2 regions of the Algoriphagus sp. UBA3586 genome follow, and region 1 is predicted to be linked to the other one. Evidence: riboswitches for the same ligand, from Rfam matches in the RefSeq annotation. Region 1 holds a riboswitch; the other holds the start of a gene.

Region 1 (8,047 bases):
AGTTCCCGAAGTGCAGTTTTAAAGTCATTTCCCCCATGACTGTTGAGAATCAGGAGCTTTTTTGTTCCTTGTCGATTCAATACTTCAATCAAATCCTTCAAAATGGCAAACTGAGTGCTTGGATTTAGATTCATGTCCAAATAAATATCAGACTGACCTGTATTGACCCCAAATGGAATGGTGGGGAGAATCACAACATTGCCACCTTTTTCCCAAGCTTTTTTTCCTGCTTCTTCACCAATCGCATCTGCTTCGTACACATCTGTGCCATAAGGCATATGGTAATTATGAGCCTCGGTGGCTCCCCAAGGGAGAACAGCAAGGTCAAATCGATGTGTCTTTAGAGCTTTCCAATTTGCTTCTTTTAGGATATAGGGTCTCATGGAATTTTATAAGGATTTGTGCGAAAAAAGGCTTATTTAGGGATTTGAAATGGATTTTAAACCCCAAAACCTAAATTAAGCCTAATGTCCCAAAGAAGAAAATTTATCAAGCAATCCCTTTTAGGTTCTGCCATTTTTATACCTGGAGTTTCTCAAGCCTTTACTCAAAAAAAACAAGGATTAGTAAATGGAGAGAAGCCTTTGATTTTGTCAACTTGGAATCATGGCTTACCTGCCAATGAGGCCGCTTTGAAGAAACTTCAAGAGTCAGGGAACATAGTAGATGCAGTAGAAGCAGGGGTAAAAGACACAGAGTTGGATCTTGATAATTTATCAGTTGGGCTCCAGGGTTTACCTGATAGAGAAGGGATTACTACTTTAGATGCGTCCATTATGAAAGGTGACGGTTCTTGTGGTTCTGTGGCCTTTGTGCGGCAGGTAAAGCATCCTATTAGTTTGGCTAGAGCAGTGATGGAAAAGACGCCACATGTAATGTTGGCTGGTGAGGGTGCCAGGCAGTTTGCCATTGCTGAAGGTTTCCCGATAGAAAAAGAGATTTTAAGTCCCAAAGCCGCAAAAGCCTATGAGGAGTGGAAAAAGACCAGCCAATACAAGCCGGTGATCAATATAGAAAATCACGATACTATTGGAATGATAGGTATGGATGCCTCAGGAAGGCTTGCGGGAAGTTGTACAACCAGTGGATTGGCTTATAAAATGCATGGCAGAGTGGGGGATAGTCCTATAATCGGTGCGGGTCTTTATGTAGACGATGAAGTGGGAGCAGCTACCGCTACCGGATTAGGAGAGTCGATTATCAGAATTTGTGGGAGTTTTCTGATTGTGGAGCTGATGCGGCAGGGAAGAACTCCGCAGGAAGCATGTGAGGAAGCTGTCAGAAGATTGATAGCCAAAAATAAAAAGGACATCAAGGATATTCAGGCTGGGTTTCTTGCTATCAATAAGGAAGGTCAGATCGGAGCTTATGCAGTTCATCCGGGTTTCAATTTTGCCAAGGGGACTACTCAAGAAAATATCTTGATTGATTCAAAAAGTCATTATTAGTATGAATCAGTATATTTTAGAAGCACCTGTTTTCAATTTGAGATCGGCTTTAGATGCAGCTGATTTTGGAGTTCATAGATTGGAGTTATGTGGGAGCTTCTTGGAGGGAGGGGAAACTCCTTCGGCTGGTATGTTGAAGGTTTTAAAAGAAACGGTTCAAATCCCAATTTTTGTAATGATTCGACCAAGAGGCGGGGATTTTTGTTATAGCAAAGGAGAGTTAGAGGTGATGAAGAGAGATATTCAAATATTGGGAGAGATGGGAGCAGACGGATTTGTTTTTGGAGCACTTAAGCCAAACGGTGAAGTGGATAAAGCAGCGTGCAATACACTTTTGAAATCAGCTGCTGGTAAACCCTGTACCTTTCATAGAGCAATTGATGTCAGTAAAAATCCATTAGAAAGCTTGGAGGATATAGTGGATTGTGGATTCGCCAGAATTCTTACTTCAGGTGCAAAAAATTCGGTTTCAGAGGGTATAAATACCATCAAGCGAATGCTGGAAAAAGCTGGAAATCGAATCATCATAATGCCAGGGGGAGGCTCAGAACCAGCACATGTGAAAGAGCTTCAATCTTTTGAAAATTTCAAGGAAATCCATGCTTCATGTAAGGTTAAAGTGAGATCCGAAAATCGGTTTACATACTCAGAAGTAAAGTTTTCTCCTGACGAAAATTCATTCTTCGAGCATTTAGGGATTGACGCTGCTAAAGTTCAGAATTTCTTGAAAGCATTTGCCTCATGAGGATTATCCTACTTCTTTTTGCACTAATCGCGATAGGTTCATCCTGTAATCCTATTTCAGAGAGAAAGCAACCAATTCCAACTCTTTATCAGCTTTCACAAATGGACTTAAAGTTGGATGGAAAGCAACTTGCTGATGTCTATTGTGGCAACTGCCACCTAAAACCTGAACCAGAGGTGTTGGATAAAGCTACTTGGGAAAACAATGTGCTTCCGGATATGAGAAGGAGGATGGGGCTTTATTTGGAAGAGGACTTTGGGGTTCCTCTGCCAGAGGATTTGGGGGTGCCAGATGGGGTATATGCCAAAATTCCTCTTATTAAGAAAAAGGATTGGGATAAGCTCAAAGAATATTATTTACAAGAGGCACCAACCGAGCTTCCACCAAATGAAAGAACAACTAATGTAAAAGCAAAAGTCGCTTGGCTGGAAGCGAATGAGATAGAAATGCCTAGGTCCTATTCCAACATTACTACTCTAGTCCTTGTAGATAAATCTGGCCTAGTTTGGTTGGGAGATAGTGAGAAGGGCCTTTTCCAGATTGATTTGAAAAATAAGCCAATCATTTTAGACTCTATATCCACTCCTCTTTTTCCAGTTTATTTAGTAGGAAATGGCGAAGGCTTGAGTTTGCTAGCAATGAATAAAATTTATTCAAATCAAGATTCAGCTGGAGTTTTAGAACACTATGCAGAGAAAAATTCTTGGTCCAAAATCAGGTTAAATGAAGGCTTAATTCGACCTGTTCATGTTTCTTTCGGTCATCTAAATATGGATTCAATAGAAGATTATGTGATTTCACATTTTGGAAATCACATAGGAAAGTTAAGTGTCTATCTATCGAAAAATAATAAACTCGAAGAGATGGTAATTAACAGTAATCCAGGTTCTAAGAAGACGGTTTTGCTTGATTTTGATTCGGATGGGGATTTAGATGTATTTGGTATATTTTCAAAGGCTACAGGTGGAGTTTATTATTGGGAAAACCTAGGAAAAGGGGAGTTTAAAGAAAGAGAATTGTTAAAGTTTCACCCCTCTTTTGGTATTACTGATTTCGCAATAAAAGATATTAATCAAGATGGCTTAATTGATATTGTTCTATTAAATGGAGCGAATTCCAATTTAAGTCCGGAACCCAAAAATTATCAAGGTATTAGAGTCTTTTTGAATAAAGGAGCTTTGGAATTCGAGGAAGAATGGTTTTTCCCACTTCATTTTGGGACTTCACTTTTTGTGGAGGATTTTGATCTAGATGGTGATTTAGATATAGTGGTCAGTTCATCATATAATTCGCTAAATCAAGAAATGCATAGTGAAATTGTATTTTTTGAAAATGATCAGAAAGAAGTAGAGTTCAAACCGTACACAATTCAAACTTTTAAGGATAAAAATATCACCTCTTTGGCAGTTGGTGATATTGACTCAGATGGCGATTTAGACGTGATTGCTGGGTTATTTGAGGCGCCAAAGAGCAGCAACAAATTAAATAATTACTGGACTCCAATTTTACTTATTAAGAATAATATTTTGAATAAATAAATATAAAACAATTTTATTTTATAATTAAAGTAAAAATCAATATTGAGTTTTATAAACCAAAGAATTTTAGTATCTTATACATTCACTAAAATTCTTTCGACTATGGTAAAAAGTTTTCAAGGAGTAAGGGAAGTAGAACCAAAGAAGTCTCCTATTGATCAGATTTTGGTTAAAGATCATATGAGTACCAATCTTGTGACATTCGGGCCGAATGACACCATTGATAAGGTAATGGAAGTTTTGACTAAGAAAAAAATTTCCGGAGCGCCTGTGGTCGATGAGTCTGGAGCTCTGGTTGGAATTATATCTGAGGTGGACTGTCTTCGGGAAATAATCAAAGGAAAATATACCAATACCCCTGGGTTTCCCGGAAAGGTAAGTGAGTATATGACCCGAGATGTGATTACCCTAACTCCTGATTTATCATTATTTGATGCTGCAGGAAAATTTTTAGAACTAAAAATTAGAAGATTTCCTGTTTTGAAGGATGGAAGGTTAATAGGTCAAATAAGTCTTTCAGATGTGATTCGTGCTTTTCCTAAACTCAAATATACAACCTGGTAGATATGTAAAAAGGTTGTCGAGAGACAACCTTTTTATTTTTACTTTCTACTAAGATCCAAGGCTCTTTCTACATCAGCAATAATATCTTCGTGATGCTCTAATCCAACAGAAAGGCGAATCAATCCATTGCTTATACCCACTCTTTCTCTCTCCTCCTCCGAAAGCTTGCTGTGGGTGGTAGACGCAGGATGGGTGATGATGCTTCTGCTGTCTCCCAAATTGGCAGTAACTGAAATCATTTTCAGTTCATCGATAAAGCCTTGGGCTCTTTCTCCTCCTCCCTTAAGGTCTAAAGTGATGATTCCTCCACCTTGACTCATTTGCTTTACTGCCAAATCATATTGAGGATGAGATTTTAAGAACGGGTATTTTACTGCATTGAGTTGGGAATTACCTTCAAAGTATTTAGCAACTTTTAGCGCATTGCTGCAATGTCTATCCATTCTAACTCCCAATGTTTCCATGCTTTTGGATAGTATCCAGGCATTGAAAGGAGATATGGCTGGTCCAGTGTGACGCGTGAAAAATTGAACCTCCTTGATTAAATCCTGTGTACCAAGTATTAGGCCTCCCAAAACTCTTCCCTGTCCATCTATATACTTCGTAGCTGAATGGGTAACTATATGTGCCCCCCACTTGGCTGGCTGTTGGAGATAGGGAGTTGCAAAACAATTGTCGACTACTAAAATTAGATTATGTGCTTTAGCAAAATTTCCAGCCCATTCCAAGTCAATAATCTCCAGTCCTGGATTGGATGGAGTTTCTATGAATAGCATTTTGGTATTGGGTTGTACAAGCTTTTCCCAATTCAAATAATCCGAGATATCTCCGTAGGTAGAGGTAATTCCCCATTTCGGGAACACTCTCGTCAATAACTGGTGGGTTGACCCAAAAAGAGATCGGGCAGCTAACACATGATCGCCTTGCTGTAAAAGTGATGCTATACTTCCAAACATGGCTGCCATCCCGGAAGCGGTTGCTATTCCATCCTCCGTGCCTTCAGCAGCGCAGACTTTTTCAATCAAGTCTGAGGAGTTAGGGTTGGCATATCTGGAGTAAATATTGCCCTCAATTTCGTCTGCAAATGTTGCTCTTGCTTCCTCTGCAGAATCGAAAGTAAAGCTGGAAGTCAAATAAATAGGAGAGGAATGTTCCTTTTGATTGGACTTGGAAGGGTTGATCCTGATGGAATTGGTCTCGAAATGTTGACTCATAGTCTAAATAGATTTAAGGTTTTTCAGTAAACCGATAGATCTACCCGAGTCAGATTCGAACTAAAAAGGAATAAGGATGAGTTAATGCCAATTTATAGTTCCCGCTTCGGGTAGGATTTGGCACCTTTCCTGAATTAATCGGGATGGTTGCCAGAGGGTCTCAGAGCCTAGTCTCTCGCCTCTTCTTTATAAATCAGTTGCCTGAAGTGCTACAAATAAATAGGGTAGGGCATTCAAATCCAAATAAAAAAATCAATCATTGTATTGGGTCATAGTTTGGGCTATTCCAATGGTACAAAAACCCAAAACCATGTCAATGGCCTTATCCATGATTTCCGGAAGTTGATCAAATTCTTCCTGCTTGAATTTGCCTAACACATAGTCAGCCTGACGTCCTTTCGGGAAATCGTCACCTATACCCATTCTAAGCCTAGGATAATCCTGTCCTCCGGTCAAAGCTTCAATATTTTTCAAACCATTATGACCTGCAGCACTTCCTTTGGCTCTCATTCTGAGTTTCCCAAAAGGAATCGCTACCTCATCGACTAAGACCAGAATATTTTCTTTGGGAATTGAGAGCTCCTTCATCCAATAGTTTACTGCCTTACCACTGAGATTCATGTAAGTAGTGGGTTTGATAAGATGGATTGTTCGTCCTTTGTGTTTGAATTCGGACTTAAATGCGAGCCGGCCACTTTCCCATTTGGCATCGTATTGATCCGCCAGTCGATCTATTGTCAGAAATCCAATATTATGTCGAGTCAGCTCATATTCAGGGCCTATGTTGCCCAAGCCTACTATTAGATATTTCATGATTCAAATTTGGCTTAAAAATAAAAAATCCTGCCTTTGAGGGGCAGGATTTTAAGAAATGCTCTATGAATTATTCTTCGCCTTTCTTGCCTCTCAATGCTCTTGGGATACCGATGGTAACTACAGAAACATTTGGGCTGGTAAGGATTTCAAATCCTTCTGGCTTCAATTCACTCACTTTGAATGATTTTCCAAGATCCAAGTTGGAAATATCAACTTCAATGAAATCAGGGAAGTTGTTTGCCAAACCTTTTACTTTCAAAGATCTGGTTTTCATTTCCAATTTACCCCCTTTCGCTAAGCCTGGAGAGCTTCCTACAACTTTCACAGGGATTTCAAATTTGATATCTCTGTCTTCAGTGTAAGCCATGAAGTCTACGTGAAGCAATGCATCACTTACTGGGTGGAATTGAGCATCTTTCAATACTGCCTTTACGATAGTACCTTCGATATTTAACTCTACCAAGTGAACTTCCGGAGTGTAAATCAAGTCACGGAAAAGGATAATCGGACTGTAGAAGTGAATTTGCTCAGGGATACCTGGTCCGTAAACCACACAAGGTACGTTACCTGATTCTCTGATCTCATTCAAACTTTGATTGTCGAGATTTGCTCTTTTAAACCCTATAATCTCAATCGTTTTCATATGTATTTTATTTAAAATTGGTTCTTAGATAAATAAAGAACTGATGGAAGTATTACCTGTCACTGCATGAATTGCTTTGGCGAATAGGTCTGCTACTGTCAGTACTCTGATTTTGGATGATTTTTGCTTCAAAGGAATGGTATCAGTGATTACCAATTCATCCAAAACAGAATTCTCGATGTTTTCATAAGCTTTTCCTGACAGGACACCATGTGTTACAATGGCTCTCACAGATTTAGCTCCTTTTGCCATGATGATTTCTCCGGCCTTACAAAGCGTTCCCGCTGTATCAACCAAATCATCTACCAAAATCACATCCTTTCCTTCTACATCCCCGATTACCTGCATAGAGGCAATCTCGTTGGCTCTTTTTCTGTGCTTATCACAGACTACCATTTCTACTTCAAAATGCTTGGCATAAGCCCTTGCTCTGGCTACACCGCCCATATCCGGAGCTGCGAAAATCATATCCGGAAGGTTGAGCATGCTCAAATAGGGTGCAAAGATAGCTGATCCATTCAAATGATCCAATGGTATATCAAAAAATCCCTGAATTTGACCGGCATGCAGATCGCAAGTCACAATTCTGTCAGCTCCAGCCGAGGTAAGCATATTTGCAATCAACTTGGCAGCAATAGAAACTCTTGGCCTATCTTTTCTGTCTTGCCTTGCATACCCGAAGTAAGGGATCACTGCCACCACCTTGTAAGCACTTGCTCTTTTGGCAGCGTCTATCATCAAACAAAGCTCTAGGATATTATCGCTCGGAGGAGTGGTGCTTTGGATGACAAAGACGGTACAACCTCGAATTGACTCATTAAAGCTTGGGGACATTTCCCCATCGCTAAATTTGGAGAGCGTGATGTCTCCCAGTTTTTTACCATAATTCTTGGCGATTTTTTCAGCGAGATTTTGAGTGTTGGACCCTGCAAATATTTTTACCTCAGATATCATGAAGTCTTGGTTTTAAGGAGGAAGTTTTGATAAGGATTTCATTGCAAAAGTAATAATTTTTGATGGGTTGGGAAGTTGGGATAGCTTTAATCCGAATATTATTTTGATAAGTGGGGCGGAAGGTA
Region 2 (8,047 bases), on a different contig from region 1:
AGATCAAAGGATTCTGTGGTTTCCCCTAATACAAAGGTGCCTTCGTATTCCTTTTCTTGCCCCATGAAGCCTTCTATTTGCTTAGTCATTTTCCCAGCACAAACAATCAATAAGCCTGTAGCTAGAGGGTCTAATGTTCCGGCATGTCCCACTTTCTTAATTTTCAGTGCATTTCGCACTTTTTTCACCACATCAAAGGAGGTCCATTCGAGCGGCTTATTGATTAAGAAAACTTCGCCGTAGGGTACTTCTTGCATAAGTTATACTGAATATAAATTCAGCTGTTTTTCTCGGTTTTGGCCAAAATGGCATAAAATTGAAAAATAAAACCAGCTAAGGTAATGATTGGTCCAACGGTTAAACCTAGAACACCATTACCATGAGGCTCTGGATCCAAACCGATTAAAATAAAACCCAAAGCGATCATCCCGATCCCAATGAACATCAGTTTGTAATTCTTTTTCGAAAAAGGAAAAGATGCTTTGCTCATATCAATATAATTCGTCTAAAGTCATATTTAAATACTTATTTACTGCCCGCAAGGTACTTAATACAGAAAGAATTCCGCCTACTACTATCAATATTCCAAATAGGATCAACATCAATTCCTGATTTTGTAGTAAGGCAAACCCCTCAATGGCTGATTTAGCATAGGTGATTAAGGCAAAAAGGATCAAGGAGGCAAAAGCACCTGCAAGCATTCCAAATATCCATGATCTTAGTAGGAATGGTTTTCTAATAAACCCTCTAGTAGCTCCTACCAACTGCATAGATCGAATCAAAAATCGCTGTGAGAAAAGTGCCAACCTGATTGTATTATTAATCAACATGATCACAGTGATCACCAAGATCAAGATAAAAGCTCCCATCACGATGCTAACTTTCAAGAGGTTTTTATTGATAGAATCCACCAAATCAGTCATATAGGAAACTTCGAAGACACCTGAAACGCCCTCTAACTCTTTACTGATTTCATTGATTTGTTCGCTCGTCTGAAACTCCTCGGCAATGGAAAGCACAAAACTATCTCTCAATGGATTATCCTCGAGAAATTTGGTAAAATCTTCACCGGTACTTTCAATAAAAGCTGCTGCCGCCTCTTCATCAGAAATAAATCTCAAACCAAGTGTATCTGCCTTTCTCAAAATAAAAGGCCTGCTGGACAGATTTTTTCGAATAGCTGAAATTTCATCATCATTCAGATTTTTATCCAAAAAGACCTGAATCTCCACATTTTCGCGGATCATGCTGGAAAGAGATTTGGCTTGGATGAGGATCGCGCCAAATAAACCAACTATAAATAAGGAAAGGGTAGTGCTAAAAAGTACACTTCCAAATTTGAAATGCCCTAAGGTTTTTTTCTTTCTTGGATAATTTGCCATGGAGTTTTTATAATTCACATCAAAGCTAACCATCCCCAAGGATTTTGCCAATTTGTTTTAAGAAAGCAATGGAATCACTTTTTCTGAGGTAATTCCATAAACTTTAGCTTCTTTTCCCGGCTTGATCAAAGCCAATCCTGTGAAGCTTCCAAAAGCAGGCAAAATCAACTGATTGTTTTCCAAATAAAAGCAGGACAATCTGAGGGATTGCCTCCCCATTCCTCGGAGCCTAATCCCGGGATGAATATGCCCACAAAGATTCAAATATCCTTCGGAAAAATCCTCTAAAGGTTCATGACTTAAAATTAAATTTTCTAAAAATACAGGTTGTTTGTGAATGGCTATGGGACAATTTTTATAAAAAGATGGGGGAAGAATATCATGATTCCCCTGAACCAAATGAAAGTTAATGGCTGGATAAGTTTCCAAAAAGTCCATTAATATGTCCCATTGGCCATTCCAGTCGCTGTGAAATAGATCCCCCAAAAAATAAACAGAAGAGGGAGAGAACTCATCAAATAGAAGACTTAGAGTTTCTAAATCAACCTTGTGTATTGGCTCAGGAATAGGAATACCTGACTTTCTGAAATGAGCGGCTTTTCCAAAATGTACGTCAGAAATAAAAAAAGTTCTTGTATTTTGATGGTATACAACCTTTTCTTTCATCAAAAATAATGTTGTACCATTATGATCTAATCTTACCTGTCTCAAATCCTTTTCTCCCATTTTCAATTAACAGTTCAAATCTAAATCGATTAAAATTTTAAAAACAGAGTTTTTATGAAATCACGACAATTAGCTTCTTTATTATTCACTTTTTTTTTAATTGCTTCCTTTTCTTCATTCGGACAAAGTAGAGATGAAATCCTGGGCACTTGGTATAATACTGAGAAAACAGCCAAAGTAGATATCATGGAAAAAGATGGTTCATTTTTAGGAAAAATATCTTGGCTAAAAGAGCCTATAAAAAATGGTCAGCCTGCAAAGGATGTGGAAAATGATGATAAAAAACTCCAGCAAAGGCCTTTGATGGGCTTAACAATCTTGGAAGGTTTATCTTACGAGGACGGAATTTGGAAGGGAGGAAAGATTTATGACCCAAAATCAGGGAATACCTATTCTTGCGAAATCAGGATGAAATCAAAAGATGTTTTAGAGGTGAAAGGATACATGGGCTTTTCTTGGATTGATAGAACCGTGGAGTGGACTAGAGTAAAAGAATTAAATCAAAAGAAGTAGAGTCGAGGATCCCTCGACTCCTCGTTCAATATAAAGTCGCAATTTCTGTCAGGTTGAGCGGAATCGAAGCCCTACTTAGCAATATTCCTGAGAATTATCCTTTGGTCTAGCTATCAATGACAGATTCTGATTCCTGTCAGGCTGAGCGGAGTCGAAGCCTAATTTTTCTCCAAGTAGAAAGACTGAAGCAAATAACTCAATTGATCAAACTCAATCAAAAAAGCATCATGGCCGGCTGTTGATTGAATTTCCTTATAGGTCCCGCGTTTAACATGTTTGGAGATAAACTGGGATTCTTCCGGTAAAAACAGCAAATCACTATTTACCCCAACAGTCAAAACCCTTGCTTCGATTTTTTGCAAAGCGGATTCCAAACCTCCTCTGCCTCTCCCCAAGTCTTGACTATCCATACTCTTGGAAAGAACCCAATAGGACAAAGCGTTAAATCTTTTAGCTAGTTTTTGACCTTGATAGCGGAGGTAAGAAGAGGCTTTAAAGTGATCTAGTCTGTGATCATTATCCAATTGCTTTTTCTGCAAATCAGAGGGATGCCTATAACTCAGCATTGCAATCGCACGAGCCGTTTCCAGACCTTTGAGACCTGCAAATTCACTTTTTTCTCCCCAGGTACAGTCTGATTCTATAGCCATTCTTTGAGTTTCATTAAATCCGATCACCCAAGGAGAAGATTTGGCTGTAGAAGCCAAAACTACTAAGTTTTCAAGCTTATTTCCTAAAGAATAAGCCCATTCCAAAGCTACCTGTCCTCCCAAGGAACCACCGATTAAGGTGTGAATTTTTTCAAGCTTGAGATGACTTCTAAGCCTTTCCAGAGAATTAGCTAAATCTCTTGGAGTAATGTGAGGAAACTCATAATAATAGGGTTCTCTGCTTTGTGGGTTGATGCTTAAGGGATTGGTTGAACCGTAATTTGAACCCAATAAGTTGGCGCAGATTATGAAATGGTCTGAAGGATCAAAGAATTTATCTTCCCCGATAAGCCCACTCCACCAATCAGTCACATTGGAGTCTCCTGTTAATGCATGAACCACCCAGACTACATTAGATTTGTCTGAATTCAAATTGCCGTAGGTTGTGTAAGCAAGCTCAAACTCCGAAAGATATTCCCCTGACTCTAAAGCCAGGGGTTTGGTAGACTGAAATAATTCCAAAGACATGGTAATCGATGCGTATTGACTAGTAAGGTTCATTTTTTAATTAAATCGAATCAAAGGCTTGTTGAAGGTCCGACTTGATATCTTCGATGTGCTCTATTCCCAATGAGATTCTCAACAGGGTAGGAGTAACTCCCGCAGCTTTTTGTTCCTCCTCAGAAAGTTGCTGATGCGTAGTGGCTGAAGGTTGGATTATTAAGGTCTTTGCATCACCTACATTCGCTAGGTGAGAGATCAATTTCAGAGAATTGATTACAGCAGATGTCTGCTCTTTATTTCCTTTAATTTCAAAGCTCAAAACACCTCCATAGCCATTTTTCAGATATTTCTTTGCTAGCTGATGATAGGGAGAAGATTCAAGACCGGGGTAATTTACTTTCTGAACTTTTGGGTGAGATTCAAGCCATTTTGCCAATGCTAGAGCATTATCTACAGTTCTTTGTACTCTCAGGGAAAGTGTCTCCAAACCTTGTAATAACAAGAATGAATTAAATGGGCTTAATGCCGGTCCGAAATCCCGGAGGCCTTCTACTCTTGCCCTAATGGCAAATGCTATATTGGGAAGTCCCAGTGGATTATTTTCTCCAAATACTTCCCAGAAATTCAATCCATGATAACCTTCTGATGGCTCGGAGAATTGAGGAAACTTGCCATTCCCCCAGTTATAGTTGCCAGCATCCACAATGATTCCTCCAATGGAGGTTCCATGCCCACCAATCCATTTGGTAGCAGAGGAAGTAACCACATTGGCGCCGTGAGCAATTGGATTAAATAAATAACCTCCAGCTCCGAAAGTATTATCTACTATTAGAGGGATATCATGTTTTTTGGCAACTGCCGCGATTGCATCAAAATCAGGAATATTAAATTCAGGATTACCAATTGTTTCCAAGTAAATTGCCTTGGTCTTTTGATCTATTAGTTTTTCAAAAGCCTCAGGGTTATCTCCTTTTGCAAATCTTGCTTCTATCCCAATTCTTTTGAAAGCAACTTTAAATTGATTGTAAGTTCCACCATATAAGAAAGAAGTCGAAACGAAGTTTTCACCTGCCTGCAGAATATTATTCAATGCAAGAAATTGTGCTGCCTGGCCTGATGCAGTAGCTACAGCTGCAACACCACCTTCCAGAGCTGCCAATCTTTTTTCAAAAACATCGGTGGTAGGATTCATAATCCTGGTGTAGATGTTTCCAAATTCTTTCAACCCAAATAGATTGGCTCCATGCTCTGCGGAATTGAAGGTGTATGAGGTGGTTTGATAAATAGGGACGGCCCTTGCATTCGTTGAAGGGTCAGGTTCTTGTCCAGCATGAAGCTGAAGGGTCTCAAATCTGTAAGTAGACATAAGTAATAGGGTTTAAAGGGTTTTAAATAAAAACTGTAATCCAGGATTAGGCAAAGCAGAATCCTTAAAGCATAAATGCTCTGAAAGAAAAAAGGGAAGTAACCTGAAGTAGGGGGGAATATCCTTTAATCATATTGCAGAGAATTTATAGTTCCAATTGAGACCTTCTCAATCGGCAGGAATTGGCACCTTTCCGACGTTACGGAAGGTTGCCAGAGGGTCATAGAGCCTGTCTCTTACCTCTTCTTTATAAATCCTAGCACCTTAAAAAGTGAAAGGATGATGCAAATAAAAATGAAGAATCTCAGAATTCAAAGAGATTCCTCAATTCGAATCAAATTAATGTAAGTGTTTCAATTGATCTTGATTGTAACGGAAAATAGGATTAATGTTTTCAAAATCAGGTTTAATATTGATTAACTCCTTCACCAATCCATCCTTTAACCCATAGGCCCAACCATGAATCTCAGGTGCCTTCCTTTCCATCCATGCTCTTTGTACGATGGAGGTTTTAATCAAATCTTGGCATTGTTCGATTACATTGTATTCAACCAACTTATTTACTTTTTCACTATGGTCCTCAATGGAATCAAGTTCTTCTTGATTATTGAAATAGACTTCCTTTATATTTCTCAACCACTTATTGATCAATCCAAGGTGAAAATTTGAAATTGCCGCTTCCACACCTCCGCATCCATAATGTCCGCATACAATGATGTGTTCCACCTGAAGGACCTCAACGGCATATTGAAGAACTGAAAGCAAATTTAGATCAGTGTGCACTACCATATTGGCAATATTTCTATGCACGAAAATTTCTCCAGGGTCTGTTCCCGTGATTTCATTGGCAGGAACTCGGCTGTCAGAGCATCCAATCCATAGGAACTTGGGCCTTTGCTGAGTAGCATTTCTTGAAAAGTATTCATGATCCAACTCTGTCTTTTCTTCGGACCAAGCTTTATTTTGTAATAAGAGTTTCTCGTACTGGTTCATGATTCTTTCAATTTATAATTAAATCCTTCAATGGTAATGGTGATATTTTTATCAGTAGAAGTCTCAATGAAATCATTTAAAACCTCCTGTATATCATGATCTATAAATCTGGCCCTTGTAGCATTTAAGACGACATCACTTCCATTTGGAATTTCAGCCAAATGCCTCATCAAAGGGGCTTTATTCAGAAATGAAACGTCCTTTTGCAGCTTAACCAAATACATTCCATCCAATTCAGTCACTGAAACTGACTTTTGATAATTGGTTCGAATAACGAAAAAGATTCCAAATATCATCCCAATCCCGATGCCTATTAGCAAATCGGTAAAGAGGATGGCACTGATGGTGACCATAAATGGAATAAACTGATTCATGCCTTTTTCATACTCGTGAACAAAGACTGATGGCTTTGCCAGTTTATATCCAACAAAGAAAAGTACAGCAGCCAAACAGCTTAAGGGTATCAAATTAAGTAATTCGGCGATACCAATGACTAATACTAGCAAAAGTATCCCATGGCAAATGGCAGAAAGCTTTGTTTTAGCCCCTGAGGTAATATTGGCAGTAGTACGTACAATCACAGCTGTCACAGGAAGACCACCTATTAATCCTGAAAGGGTATTACCTGCACCTTGTGCAACAAGCTCTCGGGAAGAAGGGGAAAGCCTTTTTTGTGGGTCCATTTTATCACCTGCCTCCAAGCTTAAAAGAGTTTCTATACTAGCGATCACAGCTACTGTTACTGCTATAAGCCAGAAATCAAGTGAGCCTATCATTCCAAAATCAGGAAAGGTGACCAAACTACTCAAATCTGAAAGTTGATCTACATCCGGTATAGATACTAAGTGCTCTTCATCTAATTTCCATGATGGCCTAATTATTCCATATAACTGATTGATTAAAATCCCTGCTATTACAGCCCACAAGGCTCCAGGTACTAAACCGAAAATTTTATGGTTTTTGATCTTAGGCTTCTCAAAAAAGATAATTAGTCCCAAAGCAACTAGAACAATTGGAATCGCTCCGGGACTGAAATATTGTATGGCATACCAGATTTCTGAAAATGTATTTTGCTCATCCATTTGACGAAAAGCAAGATCTCCCATTAAATCTTTGTCCCAGCCTAATGCATGTGGAATTTGCTTTAGGATCAAAATTAAGCCAATAGCGGTTAGCATTCCTTTGATTACTGAGTGGGGAAAATAATATCCTAAAACTCCAGCCTTTAAAAATCCCAAAATCAGCTGGATTAACCCTGCCATTACTACTGCTGCAAGAAAAAGTTCGAAGGTACCCAAAGATGAAATTGCATCTAAAACGATCACAGTCAATCCTGCTGCGGGACCACTGACACTGACATGAGATCCAGACAATGAACCCACCACAATACCTCCAATAATTCCGGCAATCAAACCAGACATAGGGGGGGCTCCACTGGCTACAGCTATACCTAAACATAAGGGTAATGCAACCAGAAAGACGACCAAACTGGCTTTTAAATCAGCGGAAAGGGTGGAACCAAAATAATTGGTTTTCATGGTGATGGGTTTGTCTAAAGTTTATAAATTTTCTTTATAACAAAAATAAATTTTACTAAAAAAAGAAAAACCCTAACAAATATTCTGTCACACTACGACAAAAGTTTCTTGTATGCTTCGTCTATTTTTTCAAAGTTAAATTGTGCTACTGCTTTTTCATTTTTCTCTTGAATCTCGGTCAGATTCAAATTCCCGATACTCCCTTCATGAACATGATTTAGTGAGTTTTGATCAGGGCTAAAATCTCCTTTTTCTATATCCAAGCCTACTTTTTTATAAGCATCTCTGAAAGGCATTCCTTTCAACACTAAATCATTGACTACCTCTACAGAAAACAAATGCTTATAGAATTCATCTTTCAAAATTCCTGATTGA

The links. A riboswitch is a leader RNA that binds a small molecule or an ion and turns the genes downstream of it on or off. The one in region 1 is predicted to bind S-adenosylmethionine.
Region 2: it holds a riboswitch for S-adenosylmethionine, as region 1 does, so the genes downstream of both, B2906_RS04560 (O-acetylhomoserine aminocarboxypropyltransferase/cysteine synthase family protein) here and B2906_RS10330 (trans-sulfuration enzyme family protein) in region 1, are expected to answer to the same signal.

Annotation. Positions count from the first base shown of each region.
Region 1 covers NZ_DFMT01000031.1:19,262-27,308, reverse strand. The annotation lists gene B2906_RS10355 (creatininase family protein) at 1-383, opposite strand, end outside; gene B2906_RS10350 (isoaspartyl peptidase/L-asparaginase family protein) at 468-1,448, shown strand; gene B2906_RS10345 (copper homeostasis protein CutC) at 1,450-2,193, shown strand; gene B2906_RS10340 (FG-GAP repeat domain-containing protein) at 2,190-3,731, shown strand; gene B2906_RS10335 (CBS domain-containing protein) at 3,834-4,295, shown strand; gene B2906_RS10330 (trans-sulfuration enzyme family protein) at 4,334-5,509, opposite strand; SAM riboswitch class I at 5,599-5,704, opposite strand; gene pth (aminoacyl-tRNA hydrolase) at 5,762-6,322, opposite strand; gene B2906_RS10320 (50S ribosomal protein L25/general stress protein Ctc) at 6,393-6,968, opposite strand; gene B2906_RS10315 (ribose-phosphate pyrophosphokinase) at 6,993-7,919, opposite strand.
Region 2 covers NZ_DFMT01000016.1:8,043-16,089, forward strand. The annotation lists gene truB (tRNA pseudouridine(55) synthase TruB) at 1-257, opposite strand, end outside; gene B2906_RS04535 (DUF3098 domain-containing protein) at 278-490, opposite strand; gene B2906_RS04540 (cell division protein FtsX) at 492-1,382, opposite strand; gene pdeM (ligase-associated DNA damage response endonuclease PdeM) at 1,440-2,108, opposite strand; gene B2906_RS04550 (DUF2147 domain-containing protein) at 2,163-2,621, shown strand; gene B2906_RS04555 (homoserine O-acetyltransferase family protein) at 2,780-3,832, opposite strand; gene B2906_RS04560 (O-acetylhomoserine aminocarboxypropyltransferase/cysteine synthase family protein) at 3,840-5,141, opposite strand; SAM riboswitch class I at 5,284-5,397, opposite strand; gene can (carbonate dehydratase) at 5,481-6,134, opposite strand; gene B2906_RS04570 (SulP family inorganic anion transporter) at 6,131-7,672, opposite strand; gene argH (argininosuccinate lyase) at 7,765-8,047, opposite strand, start outside.